DNA from 2 places in the Gordonia sp. KTR9 genome. Region 2 is predicted to be linked to the other one. Evidence: predicted binding sites of a transcription regulator. Region 2 holds the regulator's gene; the other holds the start of a gene.

Region 1 (4,210 bases), 1.3 Mb from region 2:
GGGCGGGATCGGTTTCGTCGGTCTCATCGTTCCCCACGCCGCCCGGTTGCTCGTCGGCGCCACCCACCGCGCGATGCTGCCGGTGGCGGTCTGCGGCGGGGCGCTGTTCCTGGTGTGGGTCGACGTCATCTCCCGGGTCGCCGCCGCGCCTCGGGAGATGCCTCTCGGTATCGTGACCGGGCTGATCGGCGCACCGATCTTCCTGTTCCTCATGGGTCGACGCCAGTACGTGTTCGGCGGGGGCTCATGACCGACGCACCCCGACACCCGTCGATGGCGTTGCTCACGAACGCACTCGCGTGCCGGCGAGGCGGGCGCGTCATCCTGCGCGATGTCCACCTCGACGTCCCGGCGGGCACCCGACTGGCGATCGTGGGTCCCAACGGCTCGGGCAAGACCACCCTGCTGCGCACGCTGTGCGGTCTCGAACGCCCGGTCGCCGGCACCATCGACGTGGGCGGCGACGATCTGCACCGCATCCCGTCACGGCAACGCGCGCGGTCGATCGCGGTGGTCGGTCAGGAGGAACAGCCCTCCGCCGAACTGACCGTCGCCGAAGCGGTCGGACTCGGCCGGACCCCGTACCGGTCGGCCTGGTCCACGGGGAGTTCCGACGACTCGACGGTGGTCGCCGACGTGCTGGCGCGGGTCGGCCTCGACGGCTGGGGCACCCGCTCGTGCACCACCCTGTCCGGCGGCGAACGGCATCGCGTCGTGCTCGCCCGTGCACTCGCACAGCAGACCCCGATCCTGGTGCTCGACGAACCCACCAATCACCTGGACGCCGCCTGGCGCCTCCGGTTGATGGACATCCTCGACGAACTCGACGCCACCGTCCTCGCGGCGATGCACGACCTCGACCTCGTGTTACGCCACTTCGATTCCGTCGCAGTGGTTTCCGATGGCGGTGTGGTCGCCCACGGCCGACCGGTCGAGGTCTTGACGCCGGATCTGCTGGCGAACGTCTTCGAGGTGTCCGGGACTGTCGTCACGCACCCGTCGACGGGTCTGCCGCACCTGCTGCTCGACACCCCGACCTCATCTGCGCCCCGAACCCGCCTGTCCCCCGAGCTCTGACGAAAGTCACCCCGTGAGAGGAAAACCCTTGAGTACACGTACCTTCCGAATCCATCCGATCGCAGGCGTCCTGGTCGCCGCGTTGACCCTGGGCGCTGTCACCGCCTGCGGAACCGACAGCACCACCGCGTCGGAAAACACCGTGACCGTGACCAATTGCGGAACCGACGTCGCATTCCCCCAGCCCCTTGATCGACTGTTCGTCAACGACGGCGGCATGATCGCGATCGCACTGGCGGCGGGCGCCCGGGACAGCATGGTGGCGGTCAGTGCGCTCGCCCGCGACAAAGACGTCCTGCGGCTCGAGTACGGACCTCAGGTGGACACGCTCAACGAGGTCGCGGCCGAACGCCCCACTCTCGAGAACATCGTCGCGGCCGAACCCCAGGTGCTCTACGCCGGATACAACTACGGCATGAGCGAGTCCCGCGGGATCACGCCGGAGATCCTCGCCTCCCACGGCATCGACGTGTACCAGCTGTCCGAGGCATGTCGACAGGTGGAAGGCGAGGCCCAGCGCGGCACCATGGACCCGTGGGTCGCGCTCGACACCGATCTGCGCAACATCGGCACCATCACCGGCAACCCGGATCAGGGCGCCGCCGCGGCCGACGAAGTGTCCGATCGCTTCGAAAAGCTCCGCGCCGCTCCGCAACCCACCGACAAGCCGACGGCCTTCGTCTTCGACAGCGTGTCCGACACCATCTTCTCCTCGGGGTCCTACGGCGGCCCGCAGGGCATTCTCGACGCCGCCGGCGCCCGCAACGCGACGGAGGACATCCAGGACACCTGGACCGCCGTCAGCTGGGAACGCCTCACCACCGCCGACCCCGACGTCATCGTGTTCGTCGACTATCCCGGCCAGTCGGTCGACGAGAAGATCGCCGCGCTCCGGTCGAACCCGGCGAGCCGAAACCTCAAGGCGGTGCGCGAGAACCGATTCGTGAACCTGCCGTACGCGATGTGGGTGTCGAGCCCGCTCAACATCGACGCCGCCGAGATCATGCGCAACGTCCTCGAGAACCACGGTCTCGCACCGGAATCCGGGATCACCCCGGCGCTCGACGTCGCGCAACTGGACCTCGGGGGCAACAACTGGCTGGAGTGAGGTCAGCGGCCCTATCATAAGCCACCGACAGATCGCCGTCGCTCAATAGCTTTGCACAACAGAGATTTTGGCCTCACCGTACGTCCACTTCGGTGTACACTCGAACGTACATTCGCAGCTACGGTTCTCGGGGGGGTGACCGTCATGGCCGACACCACGCACATCGACGGTTCGCTGCCCACGTCGCGGGCGCCCGAACTCCTCGCCGAACTGCACCGGCTGATCGGTGAACTACAGACCGTCGACCTGAGCGCGTGTTCGGATACCGAACTCGTCGACGTCGCCGCCGACACCGAGAAAGCGATCGCCCGCCTCACCTACGCCGGTGACCGGCAGATGGTCACCATCGCCGACCGCGACCTACCCCATCGCACCGGATACCGCTCCATCACCGCGTTCATCACCCACCGACTGAGGGTGTCCGACCCGATGCGCCGCAACAACCAGCGTGAGGCGACCGCCACCCACCTCACCCACACCGGCGAAGCACTGCCACCCGAACACCCCACACTGGCAGAGTCTTTCGCCGAAGGTTCCGTCGGGACCGCACACCTCCAGGCCGCCCTCGACGTCCTCGACCGAATTCCCCACGCCGTCGAGCACGATGTGAAAGTCGCTGCCGAACGACAGATGGCCGAGATCGCCGAAGCCCACACGCCTGCCGACATCACCCAACTCGGCGCGCGGTTGCTCGCCCACCTCGACCCCGACGGCACCCTGGCCGACGACACCGACCAGAAACGCCGCCGCGGCCTGTGGATCGGCCGGCAACGCGCTGACGGTACCGCCAAGGTGTCGGGCACCCTGACCCCCGAACTCGTCGCCCGACTCACGATGATGTTCGCGGTCTGGGGCAAACCCGGACTCAACAACCCAGACGACCCCGCCTCACCCCGTGGGCCGGCCGGAGCCGCCGACCCCGACGCCCTGGCCACCGCAGCCGACCGCGACCACCGCACCCCCGCCCAGACAAATCACGACGCCCTCGACGCCGCACTGACCGCCGGTTTCGCCGACGGCGCACTCGGCACGACACACCGTGGCCTGCCCGTGCAGCTGATCATCAAAGCCGACCTCGGCGACCTGATCCGCGAAGCGGGGCTCGCCACGACCGCCACCGGAACCCTGCTGCCCATCCCCGACCTGATCGCGATGGCCGGTGAGGTTCAGCCGTGGTTGGCGATCTTCAAAGACGCCACCGCCGTGCCGCTGTACTTCGGTAGGGGCAAGCGTCTGGCCACCCGCGAACAGCGCTTCGTCTCCTTCGCCCGCCCTGACGGCGAGGTGTGCTCGGCTCCCGGGTGCGATCAACCCGCCACGCAGGTGGAACTCCATCACGCCCACAAGGACTGGGCCAAAGGCGGTCTCACCGACATCGACGACCTCGCCCCCGCCTGCCCACGACACAACCGCATGGTCGGTGACCAGCCCGGCCAGTACACCACCCGCATCGCACGGTCCGGACCCGACGAAGGCCGCTGCGTCTGGCGATTGAACGCCGAACCCGGCGCGCCACCCAACCCCGACCGCCTCAACCGCCGACCCGACATACCCCGGCGGTTCGCAGAACATCTGAACACCGTGCGCGACGAGATTCACGGACCACCAACGCGAGGATTTCGCAGGCTCGGTCGCCGGACCCTTCGTGACGCGCCCTCCGCAAGCTCCGGGCGCTCCTCAGGGAGCAGGGGGCCCGGCGACCAGGCGCGCCCCGACGCCATCGGCCACGGCGACCGCGGCCGACGCCTCGAACTCGCCTACCGACAACTCGTCCACCCACCGGCACCGCCGGAGCACCACGCCACCCAACCCCTGACCCCAGTCGAAGCAGCCCTCACACGCATACTCACCGACCACGCATGAGTGCCACGCAACGCGGCGAGCGGACCACGCAGACACAACACGAGGGGCCCGACATCGGAATGCCGGGCCCCTCGTGGGTGTCAGTGCGCCTGATGCGAGATCAGGCCTGCGGTGCCTCCGCGAAGTTGCGGGCGACCGCCGGGTCGACCGGGATGCCCGGGC
Region 2 (4,210 bases):
CGACCGCGGGGCTGGCCGAGGACCGGGGATGGATCGGTTCCGCGACGGCGCTCATCACCAAGGGCGCCTCCGCCGAAGCCGCGGCCGTCGCGGCCACCGAGCAGTTCGCGGCGGTGTTCACCAAACTCGGCGGGCTGATGGCCGAGCGGGTCACCGATCTCAACGACGTCCGCGACCGCGTGCTCGCCGAACTGCTCGGCCTGCCCGAGCCGGGTGTGCCGACACCGCAGGTGCCGTCGGTGTTACTCGCCGACGATCTTGCGCCCGCCGACACCGCCGGCCTCGACCCGGCGAGCACGATCGCGCTCGTCACCCGATTGGGCGGCCCCACCAGTCACACCGCGATCATCGCGCGGCAGCTGGGGATCCCATGCGTCGTCGCGGTCACTGATCTGGCCGAGATCGAGCCCGGCACAACCGTTCTCGTCGACGGAACAACCGGTCGCATCGAGGTCGAGCCCGATGCGGACACGGCCCGGGCACGCGTCGAGGAGGACCGGCGACGCGCCGAGGTCGTCGCCGGCTGGACGGGTCCGGGGCGCACCGCCGACGGCGTGGGTGTGTCAGTGCTCGCCAATGTCGCCGACGGATCGTCGGCACGGGCCGCGGCCGGACACCCCGTCGAGGGTGTCGGACTCTTCCGCACCGAACTCGCCTTCCTCGAACGCGCGGACGAACCGTCGGTGGACGAGCAGGCCGGGATCTACCGTGAGGTCCTCGGTGCTTTCGACGGGCGGAAGGTGGTGATCCGCACCCTCGACGCCGGCTCGGACAAACCGCTCCGCTTCGTGACGCATCCCGACGAGTCCAATCCGGCGCTGGGGGTCCGTGGGGATCGAATCGCCCTGGCGCATCCCGAGATCCGCGCACATCAGCTCGACGCGATCGCGCTGGCCGCCGCCGGCTCGAAGGTCGCGCCGTGGGTCATGGCGCCGATGATCGCCTCGCCGGCGGAGGCGCGTGTGTTCGCCGCGGAAGTCCGGGGTCGGGGTCTGGTCGCGGGGGTCATGATCGAGGTGCCCGCGGCGGCGATCCTCGCCGAGGCCGTGCTCGCCGAGGTGGACTTCGTGTCCATCGGTACCAACGATCTGACGCAGTACACGATGGCGGCCGATCGGATGTCGGCCGATCTCGCCGGGCTGACCGACCCGTGGCAACCCGCCGTGCTCAGCCTGATCGCGGGTGTCGCCGCAGCGGGTGTCCGACAGGGCAAGCCGGTCGGGGTCTGCGGTGAGGCGGCCGCCGATCCGAATCTCGCCTGCGTCCTCGTGGGTCTCGGGGTGACCTCGCTGTCCAGTGCGCCCGCCGCGGCCGCCGCGGTGGGGGCCAGGCTCGGTGCGGTGACCACCCAGGACTGCCGTGCTGCCGCCGACGCCGCGCTGGCCACGTCCGATCCTGCCGCGGCGCGCGAAGCGGCCGCGGCAGTGCTCGACCGTTCGGTCGGCGGAGAGGTCAGATTCGCCGCATCACGGTGACGACCTTGCCGAGGATCACGGCGTCGTTGCCCGGGATGGGATCGAACAGTTCGTTGTGCGGCATCAGCCACACGTTGGCGCCCTGACGCTTGAAGGTCTTCACCGTGGCCTCGCCGTCGATCATCGCCGCGACGATGTCGCCGTTGTCGGCGACGTTCTGCTGCCGGACCACCACCCAGTCGCCGTCACAGATGGCCGCGTCGATCATCGATTCGCCCACGACGCGCAGCAGAAACAGCGAGCCCTCGCCGACCAGCTCGCGAGGAAGCGGGAACACGTCCTCGACCGCCTCCTCGGCCAGGATCGGACCACCGGCCGCGATACGACCGAGGACCGGCACGAAGGTCGGCTCGGGTAGTTGACCGGCCGAGGGGGTCTCCGGCGACGGCGGCTCGCTCGGGGCGATGTTGACCGCACGGGGCCGGTTCGCATCTCGCTTGAGCAGGCCCTTGCGTTCCAGCGTTCGCAGCTGGTGGGCGACCGACGATGTCGAGGCGAGGCCGACCTCGTCGCCGATCTCGCGGATGCTGGGCGGATAACCGCGCTCGCGAACCGAGCGGCGGATCACCTCCAGGACCCCGAGCTGTCGCGGGGTGAGTGAGGCCTCGGCGGCGGCGACGTCGATCGGGGCCTCGTCGTCGACTCCCCGCGCTCGGCCGCGCCTGTCGCCGGTGTCACTCATGTTCGGTTCCTCTCGTCTTCGGAACGTGCAGGTAGATGGCCCGTGGGATGTCCGGTGGGGATGTTCAGCCGGGTCCGAGCCTAGCGGAGTGCAACCCTCACCTCAAACATTTGTTCGATGTGTCGCGAGACTTTGTCGGTGCGCCGTGCTACAAATTCGAACATCAGTGCATCGAACACCTGATCGAAGTTCGAACACCGACGGCACCACACATCACACCAGAAGATCTCACCCAGAGGATCTCGCACCGAACACTCGGAGGGCACCATGCGCACCGACACTCTCGTCGCTCCCGTCCGTACCGACCGTCCCGACACCGTTCGGGCGCGTACCGATCGCGCCGATCGCGTCCGGACCCGTGCCCCGCTGTCCGACGGTCGGCGCCCGGTCGACAACCGGCCGGCAGGCAACCGCCCGGCGGGCGGGTCACCGCTGACCCCGCGTGTCGGCGCCACGAGCTGCGGATCGGCGGTGGGGTCCAGGGGCCGGGGCCCTCTCGCGCCGGACGCCGCGGTGTTCCGTCGCCGTCGCCGCACCGCGGTGGCGGTCCTCGCCGGCGTCGGGCTGGCGTTCGTCGTGTGGGTGTTCGGCGTCGTCGGCCAGAACTACTCGGACTCGATGACCCCTGCCGCCGTGAGTGCGGAGGTCGTCCACGTGCGCGCGGGGGACTCCCTGAGCACGATCGCCGGCCGGGTGGCGCCGGAGATGCCGCGCGAGATCGTGATCGACGAAATCGTCGCGATGAACGATCTGCCCACGAGTGCGCTGCAGGTGGGTCAGCCCCTGCTCACCCCCCGGTACCGCTGAGGCCGGGCGGTATCCTCGATGTCACAGGGGCCGGCCGAGAAGCGGCGGAGCGCACGGATTCGTTGCGTTTCAGCGTCCCGCGACCTGCGTGAGGACACGATGCGCTGCCCCTTCTGCAAGAACGACGACACCAAGGTCATCGACTCGCGTGTCGCAGACGAAGGGCAGGCCATCCGACGCCGCCGCTCGTGCGTGGAGTGCGGCCGCCGTTTCTCGACCGTGGAGAGCGCCGTGCTCGCCGTGGTCAAACGCAACGGTGTGACCGAGCCGTTCAGTCGCGAGAAGGTGATGCGCGGTGTCCGACGCGCCTGTCAGGGCCGACACGTCGCCGAGGACGCACTCGCCCAGCTCGCCCAGCAGGTGGAGGACACGGTGCGCGCCAGCGGATCGGCCGAGATCCCCAGCAACGAGGTCGGTCTGGCGATCCTGGGTCCGCTCCGCGATCTCGACGAAGTGGCGTACCTGCGGTTCGCCTCGGTGTACCGGTCGTTCGACTCGGTGGAGGATTTCCAGCGCGAGATCGACGACCTGAAGTCGGCGTCCGGCGGGCGGGCCGACACCGTCTCAGCCGAGCCGGTCCAGAGCTCGTAGGACCCGTTTCTCCGAGACGGGAAACGCGGTACCGAGACGCTGGGCGAACAATCCCACCCGTAGTTCCTCGACAAGCCACTGCGCTTCGTCGTCGACGATCGCCCGTCGGTGTTCCGGCACCTGTTCGAGTCGTTGGGCCCACCGTTCGACGACTCGATCGATGACCGCCACACCGGCCTGGTCGCGCGCTGCCGACCCGGGCAGCGCCTCCAGACGTGCCTGCGCACCTTCGAGGTAGCGCGGCAGGTTCTCCAGGTGCCGTCGGGCGGTGGCTGCGACGAATCCGTCGAACACGAGGTGGTCGATCTGCTCGGCGACGTCGTCGGCGGCCAGCGAACCGGCGTGCCGGTCGATCGCCGCCCGGACCGGCGCCATTCGTTCGAGCGCCGCGACGGCGAGCGAGAAGTAGTCCGGCGCGGCCTCCGTGATCCGTGGCCGGATACGCTCCAGGAATTCCGAAAATGCTTGTGGCGAGCGAAGAGCCGTCAGCTCGGCGTCGTCGACGCCGGCGACGGTATCCCGGATGGCCCGTCGTGTGCAGTCGGCGAGCAGCGCCTCGGTGTCCGCATACGGGCTCTGGCTCAGGGCGAGTCGCGCCGCCGGGCCCAGGGATCCCGCGATTCGCTTGTGCAGCGGTGGTATCGCCAGATCGAGG

The links. The regulator LexA, encoded in region 2, represses DNA repair genes until DNA is damaged. The targets are predictions, from matches to a motif close to CGAACANNTGTTCG.
Region 1: KTR9_RS05755 (HNH endonuclease signature motif containing protein) is a predicted target of LexA. The motif match lies at 2,287-2,300, and genes of this name have one in related genera.

What each region holds. Positions count from the first base shown of each region.
Region 1 covers NC_018581.1:1,098,760-1,102,969, reverse strand. Annotated here, with positions in the region: gene KTR9_RS05770 (FecCD family ABC transporter permease) at 1-250, shown strand, start outside; gene KTR9_RS05765 (ABC transporter ATP-binding protein) at 247-1,077, shown strand; gene KTR9_RS05760 (ABC transporter substrate-binding protein) at 1,160-2,185, shown strand; gene KTR9_RS05755 (HNH endonuclease signature motif containing protein) at 2,330-4,048, shown strand; gene rplA (50S ribosomal protein L1) at 4,149-4,210, opposite strand, start outside.
Region 2 covers NC_018581.1:2,424,073-2,428,282, forward strand. Annotated here, with positions in the region: gene KTR9_RS11805 (phosphoenolpyruvate--protein phosphotransferase) at 1-1,475, shown strand, start outside; gene lexA (transcriptional repressor LexA) at 1,453-2,157, opposite strand; gene KTR9_RS11820 (LysM peptidoglycan-binding domain-containing protein) at 2,425-2,964, shown strand; gene nrdR (transcriptional regulator NrdR) at 3,064-3,555, shown strand; gene hrpA (ATP-dependent RNA helicase HrpA) at 3,529-4,210, opposite strand, start outside.